2 regions of the Kocuria sabuli genome follow, and region 2 is predicted to be linked to the other one. Evidence: riboswitches for the same ligand, from Rfam matches in the RefSeq annotation. Region 2 holds a riboswitch; the other holds the start of a gene.
The links. Region 2 has a riboswitch for cyclic di-AMP ahead of RE027_RS10045 (C40 family peptidase). Riboswitches for the same ligand answer to the same signal wherever they lie in the genome.
Positions count from the first base shown of each region.

Region 1 (11,958 bases), on a different contig from region 2:
CACACGTCAGTACTGATCCAGCAGTGAAGAGATTGGCGCCACTTAGCTGCCATGGTGTTCTTCTTGGTGGACACGATCAACGGCGCGGCGGGAGCGATCACATTGCCGGAGGTCGACTCCCGTACGCTCTCTGTATGAGACGAAGCAGAGCGCTCGAGCAGCACATTGCGGTGTTTGGTGAGAGCGGTAGCGGTAAGACTGTCATGCTCTCTTCGTTCTATGGGGCTGCGCAAGAACCCGATTACCTGCGGGAGAACCTGTTCCACGTCGTGGCTGATAACTTCGGGCAGGGGAATCGACTGCACCGAAATTATCTGGGGATGAAGAATGCTGTTCAACTGCCCAATCAGAATCGCTTCTCTGCTACGTCCTACTCGTTTTCCGTCAAGTTGAAGGATGGGGCAGATGCTGAAGCAATGAAGAGCCGTCCTTTCGACGCCCTGCGCCTTGTCTGGCACGACTACCCAGGAGAATGGTTCGAGGAGGGCGTCAGCGGACCAGAAGAAGCCCAGCGCAGGATTAGCGCGTTCAGAGATCTGCTGAGCTCTGACATCGCGCTGTTGTTGGTGGACGGCCAACGGTTGCTCGACCACTCGGGAGAGGAAGAACGGTATCTAAAGTCGCTGTTCACCAACTTCCGCAACGGACTGTTGTCGCTCAAAGACGACTTGTTGGAGGATGGTAAACCGCTCAGCGAGTTCCCGCGCATTTGGATAATGGCCCTGTCGAAGTCCGATCTGCTGCCGGACATGGATGTGTTCGCCTTTAGGGACCTTCTTGTAGAAAAGGCATCCGATGACGTGGACGAACTCCGCAGGGTGATCGCCGGACTGGTGGAGTCCAACGATGCACTGTCAGTCGGCGAAGACTTCATGCTGATTTCCTCGGCGAAGTTCGAGCCGGGCAGGATTGAGGTGACCAAGCGCATCGGCCTGGAGCTGATCCTGCCGTTGGCTGCCCTACTCCCGTTCGAGCGACATGTCCGGTGGGCCCAACTGAAACTACTCCCCGGACGAGTCGGCGAAAAACTGGTCACCAAAGGCGCAGTCCCGCTCATGGTTGCGGCACTACTCGGAACCAAGAGCAAGCGGGCTGGCAAGATCGGTCTGGTATTGAGCCTCCTCAATCCTGACGTCGTGAACAATGCGGCGAACGTCGCCGGGGACAAACTCCGAGCACTCAACGCTGACGCACTCGCCAGGCGGGACTACTTGAAGGCCACGTTGACCCAATTTAAGATCGATTTGGAAAATGCAGAAGACCAAAAGATCTTTCTCAGGAGCCCCTGATGACCCTCATCTGGGCCACTCGAGGGCGTACCTGGGGGTTCCGGTTCCTCCGCGACGGGGGATACAGCGACCCGCTCCCGGTTTACGACGACCTCTTCCGAAACGTCGAGGGCGAATCGGAAGTCTGGCGCCGCGTCGCCGAGAAGGGAGCACTGCGTTTCCCCGATCCCTTGGAGCGACGGGACAGGGCCAGCAGGATCATTCCGCATGACTTTGTCGTCTTCGGCCCCATGGTGGAGAGGATCGACTCGGTCGAGGACGGTCTTCGGCTGATCTGGCCTCTAGTCGCCGATGACTTTGCCAGGGTGGTGGAGTTGCCCAGACCGCCCTCGCCCGCCCGCAGACATATGCGAGGCCATTCGTCGTAGAGTTCCCCGAGGACCTGCCCTGACCCGGCCGCTGAGGAGGGCACCGCCCGGCCCCGGCCGAGATCCTGCGTCCTGGCAGGACAGTCGGCGCCGCGTGCTCGAGCGGCTCGCAGCCCTGACAGAGGGCGAGCGCATTCCGTGGATCGGCCCGCCCATGGGGGCGCCCATGATGGCCAGCGCCCGGATCATGGAGACCTTCGCCCACGGCTAGGACGTCCGCGACGCCCTCGGGGTCGCCCCGGTCGCCTCGCACTGGCTACGGCATGTCGCCCACCTGGGCGTGGCCACCCGCGACTACGCCTTCCGCCAGCGTCGACTGGAACCGCCGGCCGAGCCGTTCCGCGTCGAGCTCACCCACGAGGACGAGACCCGGGCCTCAGAGCCGGCCGAGGCGGCTCAGCGCGTCCACGGCCCGGCCCTGGACTTCCCCCTGCTCGCCACCCGGCGGCGGCACCGTCAGGACGGGAGCTCGTCGCGGTGAGACCCGACGCCGACGCCTGGCTCGACATCGCCCAGGCCGGCGCCGGCTGGCCAGGCCCGGGGCGCCCCCCGCTGTCGACGACAGTGTGAGGAGTGGCCACGCGTGCGGGAAGGCTCTTCGAGCACCGCCCCGATGTACACATGGCACGCGATGCAGAGCACGCGCCCCGGAAGCGTCCGTAAAGAAAGCCGATCCACCCTGGGCAATCATCACGAATACAATTTTTCTTTTAGTGAACTACTGAGTGGACCCTGGGACGGACTAAAGAAAGCGTCCTTTCCGATCCGAAGAAGAAAGGCCGCTCACGTCGACGATCAAAGGCTCCGTGGAGCTTTCCCGGCAAACTGTCGCGCCATGACGCGGATGTCACCACCGGACACCCCGCTCCAGGGACGGAGCGCGCTCGCCCGCTGGCACGAGTTGGGTAGAACCGCAGGTCAAGGCAACTTTCGTCCCGAGCTGAGCCTTTTGGGGATCTCCATCGGCGCGCCCCACCAAGCAACCCCGGCTGGGTGCGGGGGTGCACGGCTGGGCCGGCGCAGAAGCCGAGACACACCCGTGATCAAAATGTGACTTTTCCGTTATTTTTCGGTTAGTATCCCTTTCGTGTCGATCGCCTCTCCGATCGGTGCCCCCGTGCACATCGCCGAATTCTGCCGGTGCCCGGGGCCCCCAGAACACATCGCTCGGCAGAAGCGGGGGAACCATGAAGGGTCCCACCCCCGGGACCTAGGGGTTAAGTCGTCAGGGCCCCCAACCCTGCGACCGGGTGTCTCCCACCCGCATCCGACAGCTCACCTCGCAGGCAAGAGGGAGGACATCACTCATGCCCGTTTTCCAGTCCCGCACGCCCCGCCACCGCGCCCAGAGCTCGTTCCGCATCGGACGCACCGCGACCTTGGCGTTCGCCGCCGGCGCCTTGACGCTCAGCAGCGTGGCCCCAGCCCAGGCCGCCCCCGCCGCAGCTCCCCAGCAACTGGTCAGCACCCAGTCCCAGTCCGGCAAGGCCGCGACCATCGCCGCCGCGGCCAAGAACCAGCTCGGCGTGAGTCAGGACTGCACCGCCCTGGTCACCAAGGCCCTGCGCGCGGCCGGGATCAACCACCACGGGTGGCCGGCCTCCTACCTGAGCCTCGGCACCCAGGTCTCCGCCGCCCAGGCCCAGCCCGGTGACTTGGTCTACTACGCCAACGGCGGCATGGGCTTCGCCCACATCGCCGTGTACATCGGCGGCGGCAAGGCCGTCCACGGCGGCTGGAACGGCAACCAGACGGTCATCCAGACCGTCAACGTCGGCTCCGGTCCCGTCTACATCCGCGTGCGCTGACCCCACGCACCAGAGCCGGGTGTGCGGTTCCCGGTCGTCCCGACGGGGAACCGCACACCCGAATCCCACCTGAGTTCCCTACACCCCTGGCCGTTGAGTCCCATCCCCGGAGGGACCCCACTGATCGGTGGAGCTGAACCGGTGACCATTTTGTCTGCAGGTTTGGGAAGGTTCACCTGAGCGCCGGCGGATGAGCCGCTGGCTCGCACGGAAATCCTGTCCGACGGTAGAATTCGGTTACTAGAAGGAGCGGAGGAGCGATGTCCCAGGACACCGAGATGAGCTGGTCCAGCCTGCGCACCCTGATGCTGCACCGGTCGCTGGTCTCCAGGCTGAACGAGGAGACCCTGTCCTCCTGGACGCCGCGGATCCTTCAGAACCTCGAGCGACTCAGCAGCTCGGTGCAAGGGCATCCGCACGTCGAGAACCTTGACCGCTGGCGCCGCATCGTGGACACCCACGATGTGGAGACCCTTAGGACAGTCCTGGCCTCTGCCGACCCCGGCAGCATTGAGATGCGTGAAGTTTCCCCAATGGGGGGCCTGATCAGCCAGGCAGAACGGCTGTCCATCCTGAAGTCGTTGCCGAGACGCTGAGTGCACCGCTACCAGCTCGAGCACGCGATCCGCGCCGCCTGCAGCATCATCCGCAGAGACCAGGTCATCATCGTGGGTTCCCAGTCAATCCTGGGTTCCTTACACGAGGACGAGCTGCCCGATCAAGCCACGATGTCCACGGAGGTCGACATCCTGCCCATCGACGACGATCCGCAAACGGTCCTCGATCTGTCCGATGAGCTCTCGGCGGTTGCCGGCGAGTGGTCGGACTTCGACCAGACACACGGCTTTTTCCTGGACGGCGTGGACGACACGACGGCGAAGCTGCCGGATGGCTGGCGCGAGCGTTTGGTCGTGGTCAGCAATGAGAATACCCGCAAGGTGGGCACCGGCGAACAGTTCACTGGCCTGTGCCTGGACAAGGAAGACCTGTGTGTGGCGAAGTTGCTGGCCTACCGTGAGAAGGACCAGGCGTTCGTCGGCGCTCTGCTCCAGCAGGGAATCGTCGACCGGGACCTGATCCTCGAGCGGCTCCTCAACGTTCAGGAGCTCTGGCCGATCGAGGTCGGACGAGCACTGGGATGGCTACGGACCGGCACCTGACCACCCGGCGCAAGGGGACAAGGTAGAACCTTCGTAGCGCTCCTCCCTGACCGATGGTTCGCAAGACCGGCGGCACCGCGCAGGTTGACGAGAACGGTATTTTCCATATCATCGACCGCTGGAAGGATTGCGACGTCACGGCCGATGAGCCCGACACCGACGCCTGGTTGAATATCGTCCAGACCTGTGCCGGACCTCCCGGCCCAGGCCGTCCCGGCGGTCGGCGAGGGCGTGATCGAAGATCCTCCACGCTCGTTCTCCACCGGCACATAGTGCGCGCCGTGCGGGAGACCCGCCTCTCTAGTTTCCCGTCTGCCACGAACGCTTGGAGGAGCACAGAGGGCTGCTGAAACGTGCTAGCGCAGCTTGGCACCGTGTCCAACGAGCACGGAACGGCCGTCACGGTTCCTCAGGAGGGCCAGGCGTCCGCTCGGGCGGCCCTCCGCCTCTGACCGAGGCCGTATCCTCGCGCCAACGAGGAGCAGACGCGATCCGGGCCGATGCACGAGGACGGGCTCTCGGCACGGTCACACCGTCGTGTGCACCAGGCGCGTGAGCAGATCCTGACGGACGATCGTCGGGGAACCGGCCGAGAACCAGGAGCCGACTTCTTCGAGAAAGTCCTGGGCCCAGGTCACCCGCACACCACGGGGTTGCCCCTGGACGAGCAGATTCGGATCGGCGTTCCCGGCCGGGTGCACGACCACCCAGGTTCGGACACGGGCTTCGGGGAATAGAGTCCGCATGTCGGCCAGGTCGGAGCCCGGACTGCTCAACAGAGCTTCCGTGGCACCGGTGGGGGCAATGTACGCCAGCGTGCCCCGATCCCAGCGGTAGTCACCAGTCAGACCGAGCACGGAGTACACCAGCGCAATCCGGCGCCCGCAGACGAGAACGTGGGGCACCGGTCGGCCCCGAGACGTCCCGACCCGGACAGCCATTCGCAGTCCCGGTAGACGGGACCTCAGCATGTCGATCAATTGGCATGTGAGGGCTGCGGCCTGTCGCGCGGTGGCTGTGGTCCCGGCTTGGACCGGATCCACGTGGCCCCAGCGGAAGTACTCCCGGATACCGGCCTCCGGGATCGGCAGGTAACGGGGCAGCGGTTGCGCCGGTCGGCGCCAGGCGGCACCGGCCACGAAGTAGAGGATCATCCCGGCGACGAGCCATGCTTGGGCCACGCGAGATGAGGGTTCGTCCGACATCCCACCCTGCAGCACCACCGCGAGGCCAAGTCCTGTCACACCGGCGACGATGTGCACCCCCGCACCGATGCAACCGGAGCGGGAGAGGAACAGCGTGACCGTCCAGGCGACCAACCAGGGCACCACGACCCACGACCCGGTGAGCAACGGCAACGCCATCCAAAGGGCCCAAAGCACCAAGGCCCCCGCGAGGATCCGTGTTCGGCGCTGTCGCGGGAGCCACCGCGGCGGACCCGGGATTACCGAAATGGCTTCGTCTACTGGGTGCCAGCTCAGCCCGTCCGGGTCGACGTCCAGCACCGGATCGGAACCGGCCCGCCCGTTCCGAGGGAAATCCGATTCCCGTGACGGCGGCCTGCGCGGGTCCGGACGCCGAGGCGTAGGTCGCCGGGGAACGCGTCCTGCCCTCGACGATCCGGACGGGTCGCCCCAGCCTGCAGACCGGCCCCACGTGGGCGATCTGGTCGGCGGCGGCTCCGTCCCTGCATCCGGGTCGCCGCCTGCCTCCGCGGCGGCCCGGTCCCTAGCCAGCACGGTGTCATAGGACGCGCGGCGATGGGGGGACTGGAGCACTCGGTACGCCGAGTTGATGGCAGCCATGTCCTCGGTGCTGCCACCGGCGTCGGGATGGACAGCGCGAGCTCTCGCCCGATAGGCGTCACGAATCTGTTGCTCAGTGGCGTCCTCGGCGACGCCGAGGATCTCATAGTAGGTCCGCGCGCCGGCCCCTGCGGTCACCGGGGAATCTCCCCGGATCGTTCCGCGCCGGACAGTGCTGTGCCGGGACGGATGAGGAGGTCGTACGTGACCTGTTCGACCTGCCACCACCCACTGGTGCCCTGAGTAGAGGCCACCACTACGACACCCCGCCGGCCCTGCAGAGTGAGAACCTGGATTTGGTGCCGAGAGATGGCACCGGAGCCATCCGTGTGGCGCACGGCTCGACCGATGCAGAACTCGGGCGAAGGAACAATCTGGGCCACTCCCAGACGAACGTCGTGCGGCAGATACGAAAGCGCGAGCCGGCCGGACGCCAGCATCGGATCCCGGGAATCCTCCGAGTCCTCTTGGTGCCGTGCATCGACCTCGGCGCCGAGACCGGACAGGGCGTCGTCCCGCACGTCACCCACAGTACGTTGCGGCAGGGCGGAGGCATCGAGCACGTCAACCGCGTGCTGGGTCCAGCGTCCCGCGCGCGTGAACTTTCCGTCAGGCCGAGCGCGGAGACCCAAATGGCTTTCGATCATCACCAATCCGTCCCGCTGAGCCAACCACCCGATTCGGCGCTGCACGAACCGCGGAGGGCCTGCGGTACCGCCGACCCTCCGGACCCCGGCAAGTTCAACTACAACACTGCCGATCGCGGGTCCGCCACCCGATGGAAGGACTGCCCCTAAGTCGTCCAGGGTTAGGACCTCGCCGTCCCACACCTGGCCGTCCTGCACGCTACGGCCAGCCCCAGCCAGTTGCCGGTCCCGCCCCTGTGGACGGGCCAGAGTTCCCCCGGCATACTGCTCGACGTTCCTGTCCACGTTGTTGCTCCTCTGCCGCGCTCTCACCGGCCAGTCCCATGCATCTGCGCTATTCCCACCGTAGCGGCCTCGGACGACACCCTGAGAGAGCATCCTCCATGAAGCGCTCGTCGTTGACGACGACACAGGCCCATGATCCCCGGCCCTACTGATCCCGACAGCGACGAGTTGTGCTGCAGCCACCACTGGACATTGCCGCGCCGATCCCTGGCGACCAGTCCTCCGTACGCGGTGGCGCAGACGGCGGCCAGAACCCGTCCCGCGGTCGACCGCCCGGAAGAGGGCTGGGATCCGATGACCAGCAGCATCTCCAACAGAACAGCGAGCATATGCAAGGATCGGACGCACACAGCGATAAGAGTTTGTCCAGGTGCCCTCCAGTCAGACTGGAAGGCACTGCGGATGACAGCGTTGGCGGCGGGATCGTCAGGCAGAGCTTGCTGCCCCGGAGCGGCGTCGAGTTCGACATCGTCATCAAGAAGCTTGGTGTCGATCTCAAGAAACCCCTCTTTGGGGGTCAACGCCGCGCAACCGGATCCTGGACGACCTGCTCGAGGCCGCCGAGTGATGGTACGCAACTCGGCAAGGACGGACCATGGGCCGTGCCGGCCGGACGAGTCGGTGAACCGGGCTACTCGACGGCTGCCGTCTGAGCTGATCGTGCCGCCCGGAACACGCACGCAGGCACCGGCGGGCACAACCCTCACGAGGTGGCGCGGAGCCAGTCCTCGAACCGGGTCGGGGCGGTCGTGAAGTCCCCTTGGGGCAGGAGGCCCCCGTTGCCGAGGGCACTGAAGGGCACCGGCACCCGGAGCACCTTCCGGCGCCCTCCTCGGCGCTGGTTGATCGCACGGGCCAGCTCCGCCATGTCGCGGACCTCGGGCCCGGCGATGACGGCGTCGTCGGATGTCGCAGTGCCGTCCGGCTCCACGGCAAGGTCAGCGACGAACGCGGCGGCCTCCTCGGCGGCCAGCGGCTGGGAGCGCATCCCGGGCACCGCGGAGAACGGGCTGATGCGGATCTGCGACAGCAGGGTCTCGGCCAGTTCGTACCACTGCGCCGAGGCCACGACGGTGACCGGGACCGGCCCGGCACGGTAGGCCTGCTCCTGGGCGGCCTTGCCCGCGTAGTAACCGAGCCACCGGTGCACCTCGGGTTCCCGGGCGTTGATGATCGTGACGCACACGATCCGGGACACTCCCGTCCGCTGTGCCGCGGCCAGCACGTTGCGTGCGGCGGTGGTGAAGAAGTCGACGGCACGACGGCGGGACAGCGTCTCCAGGTTGAGGCAGTCCACCACGGTGGAGACCCCGCCGAACGCGGCGTCCAGACCTTCACCGGAGTAGACGTCGGTGCCCTGCCGGCGCGAGACCTCGACGACGTCGGACCCTCGCTCGCGCAGATGTGCCGCCACCCGTGTGCCCAGCTGCCCGGTCGCGCCCAAAACCGCCACCTTCGAGCGCTCGCCCTCACCCGTGCTCTCCATCGTTCACCGTCCTCTTCCCGTCGGCCCACGCATCGATGCTGATGGCCTCGATTCTCCTCGCCTGCCCGTCCCGCCGCGAGTGTCAACTTTCCGACTGCCATCGACTTCCTGCCAGGCGCCTGGGAGCATGGATCCATGATCAGCAACGTGGCCGTCATCGTGTTCGACGAGGTCTCCCCCTTCGAGCTCGGTGTGGCCTGCGAGGCCTGGGGGATCGACCGCTCCGCCGACGGCCTGCCGGTCATGGACTTCGCCGTGTGCAGCCCCGACGGGCGGCCGGTCCGCACGATCGCAGGCTTCGACCTGGCGGTCCAGCACGGGCTCGACCGGGTGGCCGAGGCGGATCTCGTGGTCCTCCCGGCGATGTCCCGCCACGTCCCGGCCCCGGCGGACGTGCTCCAGGCGCTGCGCACGGCCCACGACCGTGGCGCCCGGCTCATGTCCATCTGCTCGGGCGCTTTCGTGCTGGGGGCGGCCGGCCTGCTCGACGGTCGCCGCTGCACCACCCACTGGATGCACACCGGCGAACTGGCCGAGCGGTTCCCCGCCGCACAGGTGGTGCCCGAGGTCCTCTACGTCGAGGACGGCACCATCCTCACCAGCGCCGGCACCGCCGCGGGCCTCGACGCCAGCCTGCACCTGTGGCGCCAGGAGTTCGGCTCGGCGGCGGCCAACACCGTGGCACGGCGCATGGTCGTGCCGCCGCAGCGCCAGGGCGGACAGGCCCAGTTCATCAAGGACCCGGTCCCCGAGCACCGGGCCGAGACGCTGGACCCGCTGCTCACCTGGATCATGGAACATCTCGATGAGCCGCTCGACGTCGACGCCCTGGCCCGGCGCGCGGCCATGTCCCCGCGCACTTTTGCCCGCCGATTCCGGGACGAGACGGGCACGACGCCGCACGCCTGGATCACCGCACGGCGCCTGCACCGGGCCGAGCAGCTCCTCGAGGAGACCGATCTGCCCGTCGAGCGCATCGCCGCTGACGTGGGCTTCGGCAACGCGGCCACGCTGCGCCACCACTTCACCCGGATCCGCCGGCTCAGCCCGCAGCAGTACCGCCGTCGCTTCGCGACCATCTCGTGAGCACCGCCTCGGCCGCGACAACGCGGCCGAGACCACCGGTCCCGATCGCGGCCACGGCCGAATGAGCGTCCCTTGCCTGACTGCGAGACGACCTACCGGCAGAGATGGCAGAAAATGACCGACAGTCGTCATTTCTGCCACTCGTGCGGCTGATGCGACTCGACGAGGCTTGTCAGCGTGAGAACAAGCCGGACTGGGCCGGCATGACACGCAAGGAGCTCACCATGATGACGGACCTGTTCCTGGTGGTCGCCACAGCCGCTGTGCTGTCGGTGTACACGGTGATCGGACGCCTGGCCATTCCCCCGGAGGACCGGGTGCCGCTGCACGAGCTCGGCTGGGACGGCTGGTGGCACACGCTGCAGCGCAGCCTGGTCTTCCTCGGTGACTGCGCCCCGGACAGAGGCGCAACCCGGATGAGGACGGCACAGAAGCCGTGACGGTGCAGAGCGTCCTATAGTGACGGTGTCGGACACCCCGGGCCGGGCGACGACCCGGGGAAGCCGTTTCCGGAGCCCCTGCGGAAGGGCCGCGCCATGCACCGAGGACAGAGGCCGCGCTGCCGGCCGGAGCAACCGTGAGGGGCTACCTGCTGCTGACGGGCGGAGTCCTGGCCGTGGTGCTGGGTCTGTACGTCCTGGCCGTGCTGCTCGAGATCCCCGTGCTCACCGACCCCGTGCCACTGATGCGCCGCTCGGGCGCCCTGGCGGCGGGAATCGGCGTCGGACTGCTGAGCCTCGACGTCGTGATCCCCGTGCCCTCCAGCCTCGTCATGATCGCCCACGGGGCGCTGTTCGGCGTCTGGGGAGGGGCAGGACTGTCCCTGCTGGGCGGTGCCGCCGCCACGCTGATCGGCTTCCTGACGGGGCGCGTCGTCCGGGATCCAATGCGCCGGCTCACGAACCCGCGCCTGCGCGCCCGGACCGAGCGCCTGCTGGGCCGATGGGGGTGGCTGGCCGTGCTGGCCACCCGGCCCGTCCCGGTGCTCGCGGAGACGGTGTCCGTGCTCGCGGGCGCCACCACCATGCGGTGGCCGGGTGTGCTGGCCGCCGGTGTCCTGGGCAACCTGGTGCCCGCCCTGGCCTACGCCTGGGCGGGGGCCACGGCCACCCGGGCCGTCGGCGGCGCCCTCGTCTTCGGGGCGGTCCTGGGGCTCACCGCGCTGGCGGCCCTGCTCGCCGTCGTCGTGCGCGGCCGCCCGGTCAGGGCCGCCGGTCGGTGACCCGGAGCGGGCGCCCGGCCCGGGGAGCGGGCGGTGCGCCCACGACGAGCGTGCCGCGGGCGAAGCCGCACAGCACGTCGGCGTCCCAGCCGCCGAACCAGAACCGCACCGGCCACGGCGCCTCGGCGCCGGCCGCCTCGGGCAGCCACCCCTCGGGGTCCTCGAGGGTGACCTCCGAGCCCAGTTCGTACTCGTAGCGCATGCGCGCCGCGAAGAACCGGGCCGTGCCGCCGCCCGCCGCGAGCTGGCCCTCGAGGAACGCCAGGCGCTCGCGGGTGCCGGTGCGCTCGGGCTCCGCCAGGCCGTCGAGGTCCTGGTGCAGCTCGGCGACACGCTCGCGCCAGACAGCCAGGAGGTCCGGGATCCCGGTGGCCTCCTGGATCTCCTCCGGCGCCCCTTCCACGCCGGCGGCCAGCAGCTCCGGATAGGGATAGCCGGGGTCGGCCGGTGCGATGGCGCGCACCAGGGTGAATCCGTCCTTGGCGATCTGCAGCACGAAGGGATGGACCGGTTCCAGCCCGTCGTCGGCGATCACGCCGTTGCGACCCTCGAAAACAGGCCCGTCGAGCAGGTCCACCCGTGCGCCGAGCAGCGGATGATCGGGCACCGGGAGCCCGTCGTCGTGCACGCGGTCGACGACGACGCCCACCGGCGGGCCCAGGCGCCGGCTGAAGGGCGGGTCCTGGAACACGACGGTGCGGTCGAGGTCGGGCTCCCCCACATACGCGTGCACGTACCCGGAGACCCCGCGGGGCTCGTCGTAGGGGTCGGGGTCCGTGGCCAGTCGGCACTGGAACCAGCC
Region 1 covers NZ_JAVHZE010000009.1:92,437-104,394, forward strand. Annotated here, with positions in the region: gene RE027_RS10645 (ATP/GTP-binding protein) at 135-1,289, shown strand; gene RE027_RS10650 (hypothetical protein) at 1,289-1,657, shown strand; gene RE027_RS10655 (maleylpyruvate isomerase N-terminal domain-containing protein) at 1,581-1,868, shown strand; gene RE027_RS10660 (hypothetical protein) at 1,938-2,138, shown strand; cyclic di-AMP (ydaO/yuaA leader) riboswitch at 2,773-2,959, shown strand; partial or broken gene RE027_RS10665 (NlpC/P60 family protein) at 3,076-3,465, shown strand; gene RE027_RS10670 (hypothetical protein) at 3,726-4,061, shown strand; gene RE027_RS10675 (DUF6036 family nucleotidyltransferase) at 4,062-4,625, shown strand; gene RE027_RS10680 (hypothetical protein) at 5,153-5,989, opposite strand; partial or broken gene RE027_RS10685 (DnaJ domain-containing protein) at 6,380-6,658, opposite strand; gene RE027_RS10690 (hypothetical protein) at 6,565-7,077, opposite strand; gene RE027_RS10695 (SDR family oxidoreductase) at 8,066-8,848, opposite strand; gene RE027_RS10700 (helix-turn-helix domain-containing protein) at 8,984-9,934, shown strand; gene RE027_RS10705 (hypothetical protein) at 10,138-10,374, shown strand; gene RE027_RS10710 (TVP38/TMEM64 family protein) at 10,512-11,156, shown strand; gene RE027_RS10715 (hypothetical protein) at 11,137-11,958, opposite strand, start outside.
Region 1: another riboswitch for cyclic di-AMP. It lies ahead of RE027_RS10665 (NlpC/P60 family protein); the one in region 2 lies ahead of RE027_RS10045 (C40 family peptidase).

Region 2 (11,958 bases):
GAGGCGGTGCCGGTCGGCGTCCTCCGCGGAGGCGTAGGCCATCCGGTCCCCGACGGGCAGCTCCACCCGGACCTCGACGCAGTCCGCGGGGGCGATGTGACCCTGCGCCTCGATCTCCCGCCATGGGGCGTCGTAGCGCTTCGGGCCGATCAGGGAGAACACCTCGCCCTCCCGGTGGTCCTCGCGCACCAGGGTGGCGGTCAGGCCCAGCCGGCGCCGGGCCTGCAGCTCGGCGGTCATCCGGAAGACCGGGGCGGGCAGCAGGTGCACCTCGTCGTAGACGATGAGCCCCCAGTCGTGGCCGTCGAGCAGCTCCAGGTGGGGGTGGATCCCGCCGCGGCGGGCGGTGAGCACCTGGTAGGTGGCGATGGTCACCGGGCGGACCTCCTTGACCGCCCCGGAGTACTCGCCGATCTCGTCGGCCGTGAGGGTGGTGCGGCGCAGCAGCTCGGCCTTCCACTGCCGTGCGGAGACCGTGTTCGTGACCAGCACGAGCGTCGTCGTCGAGCTCGCGGCCATCACGCCCGCGCCCACCAGCGTCTTGCCGGCGCCGCACGGGAGGACGACGACGCCGCTGCCGCCGGCCCAGAAGTTCTCCACCGCGTGGCGCTGGTACGGCCGCAGCGCCCAGGCCCCGCCCGTCGCGGGGTCCGTCTCCGTCAGGGAGATGGGGTGCGGGGTGCCGTCCACGTACCCGGCCCGGTCCTCGGCCGGCCAGCCCACGGTCAGCAGCAGCTGCTTGAGCTCGCCCCGGGCGCTCGCGTGCACCACCGTGGTCGCCCCGTCGATCCGCGGGCCCAGCAGCGGGGCGATCTTCCGGTGCCGGGCGATCTCCTCGAGGACGGGGGCGTCGGAGCTGCGCAGCACGAGCCCGTGCACGGGGTCCTTCTCGAGCACGAGCCGGCCGTAGCGGGACATCGTCTCGTCGATGTCCACGAGCAGCGCGTGGGGCACCGGGAAGCGGGAGCGGGTCAGGAGGACGTCCAGCACCTTCTCGGCGTCCAGCCCCGCGGCCCGGGCGTTCCACAGGCCCAGCGGGGTGATGCGGTACGTGTGCACGTGCTCGGGGGCGCGCTCGAGCTCGGCGAAGGCGGCCAGCTCGCGGCGTGCCGCGTCCGCGTCCTCGTGGTCGAGCTCGAGCAGCACGGTGCGGTCGCTCTGGACGATCAGTGGTCCCATGCGCGGTCTCCTCCGGGGTCGGTGCGGTCGGACGGGCCCGTGAGGCGGACCAGCAGGTCCTCGACCTCCTCGGGGGACGGGGTGCGGTGGCGCGGGGCGGGGACCTCCAGCAGCAGGACCGGGTCGGCGTCGCCGGTCCGCGGCGGGGGCTGCGGCCGCCCGGGGTCCACCGCCGGTTCCGTGCCCGAGGCCCGGACGGCGGCCACGAGCTCGTCGAGCACCGCGTCGCGCGTCCCGGCCTCCCGGCGCCGGCTGGTCGGCTCCCGGTCCCCGGCGACCACGAGCACCCCCGGGGCGGGCCGGCGCACCGGACGCCCGGCCAGCCGCGGGGACCGGGCGAGCGCCTCGAGCAGGTCCTCCTCGCCCGTGAGCACCCAGTCGGCCCGGGTGATCCGGATCCGGCCGTGGTCCCGGCCGGCCTCCTCGACCAGGTAGGCCAGGGCCTGCGGCACCGGAGCCCGGCTGTGCTCGGCCAGCCACGCCAGGATCGACGCCGGGTCCCAGCCGGCGTCGAGGGCCCGGTGCAGGGAGCGCTCGGTGAAGCGGTGCCGGGCCGCCGGCCCGTGCCCCTCCTCGTCCGCGAGCTCGCCCAGGGCGCGGGCCACGGCCGGGTCGAGGTAGCCGGTGGCCGTGGCGGTGAGGTCGCCCTGCAGCAGCACCGTCCGCGAGGGCGCGGGCAGCCACCCGGCCACCGCCCGGGCGGCCTCCTCGGCCCGGCCCGCGGCGAGCTCCCGGCCCGGCGGGGTGAGGGCGTCGGCGCCCACGAGCCCGAGCTCGGCCGCCTCCGCCAGCATGCCGGGCCCCCAGCGGTCGAGGGACCGGGCCAGGCGCGGGCGCTGCCACCGGGCGAGCGCCAGGACGTCCTCCGGGCCGTGTCCGCCCGGTGCGCGCTCGGCGAGCGCGGCGTGGGCCCGCAGCAGCGCCCCGCGCACCGGCGGCGCCTCCGGGGCGTGCGCGCCGCGGGTGAGGACCCCCACGACCGATCCGTCCGCCAGGGGCAGCCCGACCGCGGAGGGCACGACGTCGGAGGCGAGCCACGACCGCACCACGTGCAGCCACTGCCCGGCCCGGTCCGCGTCCTCGAACGGCGCCGGTGCCGGCCGCCACGCGGACGTGTCCGGGTCGAGCAGCACGAGCCCGGCCAGCTCGGCCAGGCCGAGGAGGCGGACGAGCTCCGGGTGCTCCAGGGCCAGTGCGGCGCGCAGCCGGCGCAGCTCGCGCACGCCGACTCCGCCGGCGCGCAGTGTGCTCAGGGGGCGCGCCCGCAGCTCGGCGCGCAGCGCGGCGAGCCGGCGCAGCAGCTGCTCGACCGCGGCCGCGGCGGCGTTGTCCCGGAGCCGGTCGGGCACGCGCGTGGCGGGCGGCACGGGCGCCTCCTGCGGGGCACGGGCCCAGGGGTCGCCCCCGCGCAGGGCCAGGCCGGTCTCCCGGGGCAGCTCGACGTGGCGGGAGTCCACGGGCAGCAGCACGCCGCGGGCCAGGAGCCAGTCGACGGGCCGGGCGGCGGGGTCGGCCTCCGGGTCGGGGCGGCGCAGCGCGTCCGGCAGGTGCCCCACGGGCCGGGACCGGAACCGCTCGAGCACCTCCCGCACCGCCGGGGGCCACTGCGCGAGATCCTCGGGCGCGGGGGGAGCCGCCGCGCCGCCCGGGTCCGTGGGTCCCGTGCCCCGCAGGCCTGCGGCGAGGGCCGCGAGCACCGGCCGGGGGCGGCCCAGCCCGGCCGGGTACCGGCCCAGGGCCTCCGTCAGCCCGGGCACCAGGCGCAGCACGTCCCCGTCCCGGTGGACCAGGACCAGGCGGTGCAGCCGGTCCCAGGGCGGGCCGGTCAGCAGGCGCCCGGCGGGCCCGTCCGGCGGACCGAGGACCACGGCCCGCTCGAGGGCGTCCAGCTCGGGCCGGGAGAGCTCGTCCAGGGCCCGGCGCAGCCCGGCCCGGGAGAGCAGGGCCTCCGCGAGCTCGGCGGTCGTCGTCGTGCCCGGGCGCACCGCGTCGGGCCGCGCGGCGAGCAGCGCGGCCAGCTCCTCGGGGGAGCGGGCCGCGAGGTCCCGGAGCAGACCGTCCGGGAGCACGGGTCAGGCCCGGCGCCGGCGCAGCACGGATCGCACCAGGCTCGCGCAGAACAGCAGGAAGGCCACGGGGAAGAGGAACCACGGGATGGCCGTCAGCCCGTCCCAGGGGTCCGCGCCGAGCGCCTTCAGCACCAGCAGCAGCGCGAGGCACACCGCGCAGACCAGGCCCAGTCCGACCGCGGCGGCGCCGAGGACGTCGAACCCGGGGCGGCGGGCGGGGCGGTCCGCGGGCGTGGCGGCACGGTCGTCGGGGGCAGGCATGGGTCCAAAGTACCAAGCCCGGCGCCCCGCCGCGGCCGCACCGGCGTCCGCCGGGGCGGCCGTCCCGGCCCCGGAGCGGGGCTAGAATGGGAGGTTCCACAGGGTGGCCCGGCAGCACGGACGGCGGGGCCGCCCTTCCACGAGGACGACGACGAGGGAGACAGCGTGCCCACCGGCAAGGTGAAGTGGTTCGATTCCAAGAAGGGCTTCGGCTTCCTGGCGACCGACGACGGCCAGGAGGTGTTCCTGCCCTCCTCGGCGCTGCCCGCCGGCGCCGGCACGGTGAAGCCGGGGACGCGGATGGAGTTCGGGGTGGCCCAGGGGCGGCGCGGCGCGCAGGCGCTGTCCGCGCGGATCCTGGACCGGGCCCCGTCGATCGCGAAGAACGTCCGCAAGCCCGCCGAGGAGATGGCCGTCATCACCGAGGACCTCATCAAGCTCCTGGACGAGATGTCCGACGGGCTGCACCGGGGCCGCTACCCGGACTCCGCGCACGGCCGGAAGATCGCCGCGATCCTGCGCACCGTGGCCGACAACCTGGACGTCTGAGCCCACCGGGCCGGGGGTTCCCACCCCCGGCCCCGACTTCGAGCACCCACCACGAGGGAGACCAGCAGTGACCGAGGAGACCGTCCAGGACGCGCCCGCCGACGAGGGGCCCGCAGCACCCCAGTCCCCGGCGCCCCGCCGCCGGGCACCCAAGCAGGACGCCCTGCTCGTGGCCGACGTCGCGACCGCCCGCGCCGGGGTGGAGCAGATCGCGGGGCCCGCGCAGATCGGTCCCGGGCACCGCGTGGCGGTCGAGGAGGACCGGCTGGTCGTCCACCTCTTCGAGTGCACCCTGCCCGGCTACCGCGGCTGGAACTGGTTCGCGAGCCTCGCCCGGGCCCCGCGCAGCAAGGCGGTGACCGTCTGCGAGGTCGGTCTGCTGCCCGGGGAGGACGCCCTGCTGGCACCCGAGTGGGTGCCCTGGTCCGAGCGCGTGAGCCCCGAGGAGAAGGCCCAGGAGGAGCAGGAGCGCGCCGAGGAGGACGCCGCGGCCGCGGCCGAGGACACCGCGGGACCCGCCGCCGGGGAGCCGGCCCCCGGCACGCAGCACAGCACGCCGCCCGCCGCCGAGGACGGCACCGCGCCGTCGCGGGGTGGCGAACGGTCCTGAGCGCCCCGCGGGGGAGCACCGCCGCCGCGGGCCCGCCGGAGCCCGCCCGGGGCATGTTCCGCTCGTTCCGGTTCCGCAACTTCCGCGTCTGGTTCCTGGGCGCCCTCGTGTCCAACATCGGCACGTGGATGCAGCGCACGGCCCAGTCGTGGCTGGTCTTCGACGAGCTCTCGGACCACGACGCCACCGCCATGGGCGTGGTGACCGCCCTGCAGTTCCTGCCCCAGCTCTTCCTGGCGCCCTGGGCGGGGGTGCTCGCCGACCGGATGGACCGGCGGCGCCTGCTGCTGTGGACGCAGACGGCCATGGCCGCGCTCGCCGCGGGCCTGGGCGTGGCCGTGCTCTCCGGCGTGGCGAGCCTGGGGCTCGTCTACGCCTTCGCGCTGGCCCTGGGCGTCGCCTCCACCCTCGACGGGCCCGTGCGCCAGACCTTCGTCTCCGAGATGGTCGACGACGACTACCTCTCCAACGCCGTGGCGCTGAACTCGACCTCGTTCAACGCGGCCCGGATGATCGGGCCCGCCGCGGCCGGCGTGCTCGTGGCCTCGATCGGGTCCGGCTGGGTGTTCCTGCTCAACACCCTCACCTTCGGCGCCATGCTCGCCGCGATCCTGGCGATCCGCACCGAGGAGCTGCGCGGGATGCCGCGCTCCGGGCGGGGGCGCGGTCAGATCCGGGAGGGCCTCGCCTACGTCGGCAGCCGCCCCGACATCGTGGCGGTGCTGGTCACCATCTTCCTCATCGGCACCTTCGGGCTGAACTTCGCCGTGTTCCTGGCGGCCATGGCCGGTCCCGAGTTCGGCCGCGGCTCGGAGACCTTCGGGGCGCTCAACTCAGTCCTCGCGGTCGGCACGGTGGCGGGCGCCCTCCTCTCGGCCCGGCGGCGCCGCGCCCGGCTGCGCTACGTCTACGGCGGCAGCGCCGTCTTCGCGCTGAGCTGCCTGGGGGCGGCCACGGCGCCCACCCTGGCGGTGTTCGCGCTGTGGCTGGTCCCGTGCGGGCTGTCCTCGCTGACGATCATGACGACCGCCAACGCCTACGTGCAGTCGACCACCTCGCCGGTGATGCGCGGCCGCGTGATGAGCCTCTACATGGCGATCTTCATGGGCGGCACGCCCGTGGGGGCGCCCGTGGTCGGCTGGATCACGGACGCCCTCGGGCCGCGGTGGGGCATGGGCGTCGCCGTGGCGGCGGGGCTCGGCGGGGCCCTGGTCGGCGCCCCGTTCTGGCTGCGGCTGCGCGCGCAGGGCCCCGCGGCCGGGGACCCCGCTCCGGAGGAGCCCCGCTAGCGTCCGGTGCCGCCCGTCCCGCGCAGCTGCTCGACGACGTGGTCGATGCAGCGCAGCAGCCGGGCGACGTCGTCGGGCTCGATCGAGACGAACGTGGCGATCCGCAGCTGGTTGCGCCCCAGCTTGCGGTAGGGCTCGACGTCCACCACGCCGTGGGCGCGCAGCACCGCCGCCACGGCGGCGGCGTCCACGGTCCCGTCGAAGTCCACCGTGGTGATGACGGTGGAGCGGTCCTCCGGGCGGGGCACGAACGGGGCGGCGTGGGCCGAGGCCTCCGCCCACGCGTACACCAGGTCCGAGGACTCCTTGGTGCGGGCGGCGGCCCACGCCATGCCGCCCTGCCCGTTGAGCCACCGCAGCTGCTCGTCGAGCATCACCAGCGTGGCCAGCGCGGGGGTGTTGTAGGTCTGGTCCTTGCGCGAGTTCTCCAGGGCCGCCGTGAGCTTCAGGAAGTCGGGGATCCAGCGCCCGGAGCCGCCGATCCGCTCGATCCGCTCGACCGCCGCGGGGGAGAAGGCGCCCAGCCACAGCCCGCCGTCCGAGCCGAGGTTCTTCTGCGGGGAGAAGTAGTACACGTCCGTCGCGGAGACGTCCGCCGCCATTCCGCCCGCCGCCGAGGTGGCGTCGACGAGCACGAGCGCGTCCTCCCCGATCCCCGCGGGCCGGTGCACGGGCGCGGCCACGCCGGTGGACGTCTCGTTCTGGGGCCACGCGTAGACGTCCACCCCCTCCTCCGCCCGCGGCTCCGGGCGGGTGCCCGGCAGGGACTGCACGACGGAGGAGGCCTCGAGGAACGGCGCGGCGTCCGTGACCTGGGCGAACTTGGCCCCGAACTCGCCGAACGTCAGGTGCTGGGCCCGGCGCTCGACCAGCCCGAAGGCGGCGGCGTCCCAGAACGCGGTGGCCCCGCCGAGGCCCAGCAGCACCTCGTAGCCGGCGGGCAGGCCGAGGAACTGCGCCAGCCCCTCCCGCACCGTGCCCACGAGCTGCTTGACCGGTGCCTGGCGGTGGGAGGTGCCCAGCAGGGCCGCGCCGGCACGGGCCACGGCCTCGACCTGCTCCGCGCGGACCTTCGAGGGGCCCGCGCCGAACCTGCCGTCGGCGGGGAGCAGGTGCTGGGGGATGGTGACGTGTGCGGGCAACGGGCGCTCCCTCGTGACGGACGTGCGGCTGGTGACGGGCGGCGGTCGCGGGCGCCGCGCGGGGGCGCGGGCGCGACCGGGGCCCCGGCCCATTCTGCCCCACCCGGGCGCGGGCCCCTCCGCCGCCGGGGCGCGCGGACTAAGCTCGTGCGGGAGGACCGGCCCGGGCGGGACCCCCGGTCCGGACGGCCGGACGAAGGATGACTGAGGCATGAGCGACCTGATCGACACCACGGAGATGTACCTGCGCACGGTGCTCGAGCTCGAGGAGGAGGGCATCACGCCCATGCGGGCGCGGATCGTCGAGCGACTCGACCACTCGGGTCCCACCGTCTCGCAGACGGTGTCCCGGATGGAGCGCGACGGCCTGCTGACGGTGGGCTCCGACCGGTCCCTGGTCCTCACCGAGCGGGGCCGCGAGCGGGCGGTGCAGGTGATGCGCAAGCACCGCCTGGCGGAGCGGCTCCTCGCCGACGTCATCGGCCTGGACCTGGCGCAGGTCCACGACGAGGCGTGCCGGTGGGAGCACGTGATGAGCGAGCAGGTCGAGCGGAGGCTGGTGGACCTGCTGCACAGCCCCCGGTACTCGCCCTACGGCACGCCGATCCCGGGCCTGGGCGCGCTGGGCGTCGAGGAGGGCCCCGCGGCGGCGGGTCACCCGTCCCTGCTCGACGCCGCCCGGACGGTCCCCGACGGGACGCACACCGTGGCCCTGCTGCCGGAGGTGGTCCAGGCCGACGCGGCCCTCCTGGGCGTGCTGAGCGACGTGGGGGTGCTTACCGGGGCCGTGGTCCGGGCCCGCGTGGACGGCGAGCGGGTGCGGATCGAGGTGCCGGCCACGGGCCGGTCCGCGGAGATCGACGTGCGCACCGCCGCGGCCATCCGCGTCATCGCCCCCTGAGCTGCCGCACCCCCGCTCGGGCCCTGGACGGAGGCGCCCGAGCACGGTTGTGGGCACCTTCACAAGCCACTTTCGGCCAGTGCGCCCGGTCCGGTCCCGTCCGCGGCGAAAGGCCTGGTGAGCGGCGGAATCCCGGGGTCGGGAACCGGACTCCACAGATGGCCGGCGCACCCCACTGATACGCGCCCGGGACACAATGCGCGGCTATCTGTCCGATCCACGATGCAAAGCTGTTATCGGCCGTGATCAAAACGTGACACTTCCGTAACCGGTCATGTACTGTTCACTTCGTGCTGATCACTGGTCGGATCGGCGCCCTCGAGCACATCGCCGAATTCTGCCGGTGCTCGGGGCCAATGCACAGAAACTGCTTGGCAGAAGCGGGGGAACCATTTTCGGTCCCGGTTGATCCGGGACCTTGGGGTTAAGTCGTTCAGAGCGCGTGCGCTCTGCGGCCGGGTGTCTCCCACCCGAATCCGACAGCTCACCTCGTAGGCAAAGGGAGGAACTCACCCATGTCGCTTTTCAAGCAGAACACTGCCCGCCACCGCGCCGAGACCACCTCGAACGCCGTGCGCAACACCACGATCGCCGCCGCCGCCGGCGCCGCGATCATCGGCTCCATCGCTCCGGCCCAGGCCTACGCAGAGGTCCCCGCGGCCTCCTACGCGGCCCCGGCCGCCGCCTCGCTGGCCACCTACGCCTCGTCCGGCTACCAGGCCCCGGTCGCCGCGCAGCCCGCGGCCCCGGCCTACCAGGCCCCGGCCGCCGCCCCGCAGCAGGCCGCCGCCGCGAGCGTCACCCCGCAGTCCACCACCACGGCCGAGATCACCCCCGCCGCCGGCGGGGTCGTCGGCACCGCCCACCAGGGCATCGGCAGCGCCTACGTCTACGGCGGCACCGCCTTCGGCGCCTGGGACTGCTCCGGCTTCACCAAGTGGGTCTTCGCCCAGCACGGCATCGACCTGCCCCGCACCACCTGGGCCCAGTTCGCCGCGGCCACCCCCGTGTCCGCCCCGCAGCCCGGCGACCTCGTCTCCCAGAACGGTGGGGGCCACGTGGGCATCTACATCGGCGGCGGCAAGATGATCTCGGCCCTGAACCCGTCGCAGGGCACCCAGATCCACTCCGTCAACGCCATGCAGCTCGACGGCTACTACCGGGTCAGCTGATCCGGCCCGCCCTCCGCGGTGACCGCACGGTCGCCGCGGAGGGCCCCCGGTCCGCTCCGGACCGCCGGGACCCGCGCTCCCGGGTCCCACCCGCGCCGCCCGTCTCCCCGGGTGCAGCGCCGCTCGTCCTCCTGGACGCCGTACCTCCCCGCTCCTCCTCCGCCCGCCGTGCGCGGTGCTCCTGATCCGGATCACCGCGCTGCCGGACACCGCAGCACCCCGCGTACCGCGCGGGGTGGTCCGTGCTGTCATCGCACCGCTCCGGCAGATCCGCCCGGCCCTCCAGAAAGCCTCCTGAACCCCTCATGACTCGTGATCTGAACTCCTCGAACGGCATCGGCTCGCTCCTCACCGGCAAGGCCCGCACCGCGGCCGCCGTCGCGGCCTTCTCCGGCCTGGCCCTGGCCACCACCGTCTCCGTGCAGGCCGCCCCGGCCCAGGAGGCCGCCGCCGACGCCCCGCTGTCGGCCGTCGCCGCCGCGACCCCCTCCGCCGCCCCCACCGTGTCCCTCGAGCCGGTCGCCCACGTGACCAAGGCCGAGAAGAAGGTGGAGGCGAAGACCGAGAAGAAGGCGGAGCCCGAGACGGCGAAGAAGGCCGAGGCCCCCCAGCCCGTCGTCGCCCCCGCTTCACAGCCGGTCGTGCAGGCGGCCCCCGTGGCCCAGGCCGCTCCCGCCGCCGCCCCCGTGGCCCAGGCGCCCGCGGCCCCCGTGGTCCAGGCCGCTCCGGCGCCCGAGCCGGCCCCGGTGGCCGCGCCGGCGCCGAAGCCCGCCCCGGTCGCCGCTCCGGTGGCCGCCCCGGCACCGAAGCCTGCCCCGGTGGCCGCGCCGGCGCCGAAGCCCGCCCCGGCCCCGGTCGCCGAGCGCACCGTCACCCCGCAGAGCTCCGCCTCCGGCAAGGGCGCCACCATCGCCTCGGCGGCCCTCGGTCAGATCGGCGTGGCCCAGGACTGCACGGCCGCGGTCACCAACGCGCTGCGCGCCGCCGGCATCAACCACCACGGCTGGCCGGCCTCCTACCTGAGCCTCGGGACCCAGGTCTCCGCCGGCCAGGCCCAGCCGGGCGACCTCGTCTACTACGCCGACGGCGGCATGGGCATGGCCCACATCGGCGTCTACATCGGTGGCGGCAAGGCCGTCCACGGCGGCTGGAACGGCGGCACGACCGTCGTCGACAGCGTCAACGTGGGCTCCGGGCCCGTCTTCGTCCGCGTGCGCTGACCGCACGCGAGCACCGCTTCGGGTGCGCGGTTCCTGGTCGGCCAGACGGGAACCGCGCACCCGCTGTTTAACGGTTCCCCTCGGCCACCTGCTCGCCGGCCGGGACCCGTGCTGAGGGCCCCGGCCGGCGGGAGCGGACGCCGATAGGATGGGCCCATGCCCACCGACTACAGCCGCAACGCCCGCACGAGCCTCGACCGCGAGTACGCCTACATGGCCTACGGCATGATCGGCGGGGCCGTGCCCGGCATCGTGGCCGGGTTCGTCGTGGCCGCGTTCGTGGGCCACGCCGCCATGTGGCTGTCCGTCCTCGGCGGCGTCGGCATCGTGCTGGGCCTGCTCACCGGGATTCTGCTCCACCGGAGGCGCCGCTCCGCGGACGAGGCCGCGGCCCACCGGGGGAGCGGCGCAGCGCCGGAATGACGTGCTCGCGGAGCAGCGGGGCGAGGTCGTCCGGCAGCGCGGCGAGCGCGGTGTCGTCCAGCGGCTGCCAGCGCAGCTCCTCGATCTCCGCGCGTGCCACCGGGTGCCCGGTCAGGGGCGCCGTGAACACCGTGCAGCGCACCCACGTGCCGGGCTCGTTCGCGGCGGGGGACTCGAACTCGCCCAGCAGCCGCAGCTGTCCGGGGTGCAGGTGCAGCCCGACCTCCTCGGCGGTCTCCCGCACGGCCGCCTCGGCCGGCGACTCCCCGGGGTCGAGCTTCCCGCCCACCAGCATGAAGCGGTCCGTGCCCCGCTTGCGCACCGTGAGCAGGGCTCCGTCGTCGTCGTGCAGGCACACGGCCGTGATGGTGAGGACCTCCACGTCGCCCGTCGCCCCCGGGGAGGCGCGGCGCTCCGCCGCACGCAGCCGGCGGATCTCGTCCGCCAGGTTCCGGGCCGCGCCGGCGCCCCAGCGCCGCTGCGCCGCCGGCGTGCGGTAGAGCGGCTGCTGCCGCCACAGCCCTTCGAGCACCCGCAGCCGCCCGGCCGCGAAGTCGTCGTCGGGCACGTGGGCGTACTCGCGGCGCACGCCGGCGGTGTAGGCCTCGTACGTCCCGGGGGCCGAGCCCAGCACCGCCAGGTCCGCGTCGAGCAGCAGCGCCCCGGGGAGGTCTCCGGGCCCGGCCGCGTGGTCGAGGGTCAGCAGGACCAGCCGCTGCACCTCGGCGACCACGCCGGGCGCGAGGCCGGCGCCGGTCAGCCGGTCCCGGGCCAGCGCGGCGGAGTCCCGCTCGTCCTGCCCGGGCCGGCCCGCGTAGACGGCGTCGTGGAACCAGGCGGCGAGCACGAGGGCGTCGTGCTGCTCCGGGCTCAGGGACTCCCCGGTCTCCGCGACCAGCTGCCCGAGCGCCTCGAGCACCGCCAGCAGGTGCGAGCGGCCGTGGTAGTGGCGGTGGGGCTCGCCCCACCGCTCGACCAGCTCCGCCCCCAGCTGCGGCAGGGCGGGGAACCGCCCGTCCCACCGCCGGCGCAGCACCCGGGCGATCCGCTCCGGGCGTGCCCGTGCGGGCACGCGCAGCCCGCTGCGCAGGAGCACGCGCGTGAGCTCACGCCCCTCGACGGGCCGGGCCCCCGCGGCGACCG
Region 2 covers NZ_JAVHZE010000008.1:116,916-128,873, reverse strand. Annotated here, with positions in the region: gene RE027_RS10085 (DNA repair helicase XPB) at 1-1,179, opposite strand, end outside; gene RE027_RS10080 (helicase-associated domain-containing protein) at 1,167-3,248, opposite strand; gene RE027_RS10075 (hypothetical protein) at 3,252-3,509, opposite strand; gene RE027_RS10070 (cold-shock protein) at 3,675-4,058, shown strand; gene RE027_RS10065 (DUF3027 domain-containing protein) at 4,126-4,668, shown strand; gene RE027_RS10060 (MFS transporter) at 4,722-5,957, shown strand; gene serC (phosphoserine transaminase) at 5,954-7,099, opposite strand; gene RE027_RS10050 (metal-dependent transcriptional regulator) at 7,311-8,000, shown strand; cyclic di-AMP (ydaO/yuaA leader) riboswitch at 8,321-8,510, shown strand; gene RE027_RS10045 (C40 family peptidase) at 8,516-9,172, shown strand; gene RE027_RS10040 (NlpC/P60 family protein) at 9,478-10,392, shown strand; gene RE027_RS10035 (hypothetical protein) at 10,549-10,815, shown strand; partial or broken gene RE027_RS18295 (NUDIX hydrolase) at 10,733-11,164, opposite strand; partial or broken gene RE027_RS18290 (DUF4031 domain-containing protein) at 11,249-11,958, opposite strand, start outside.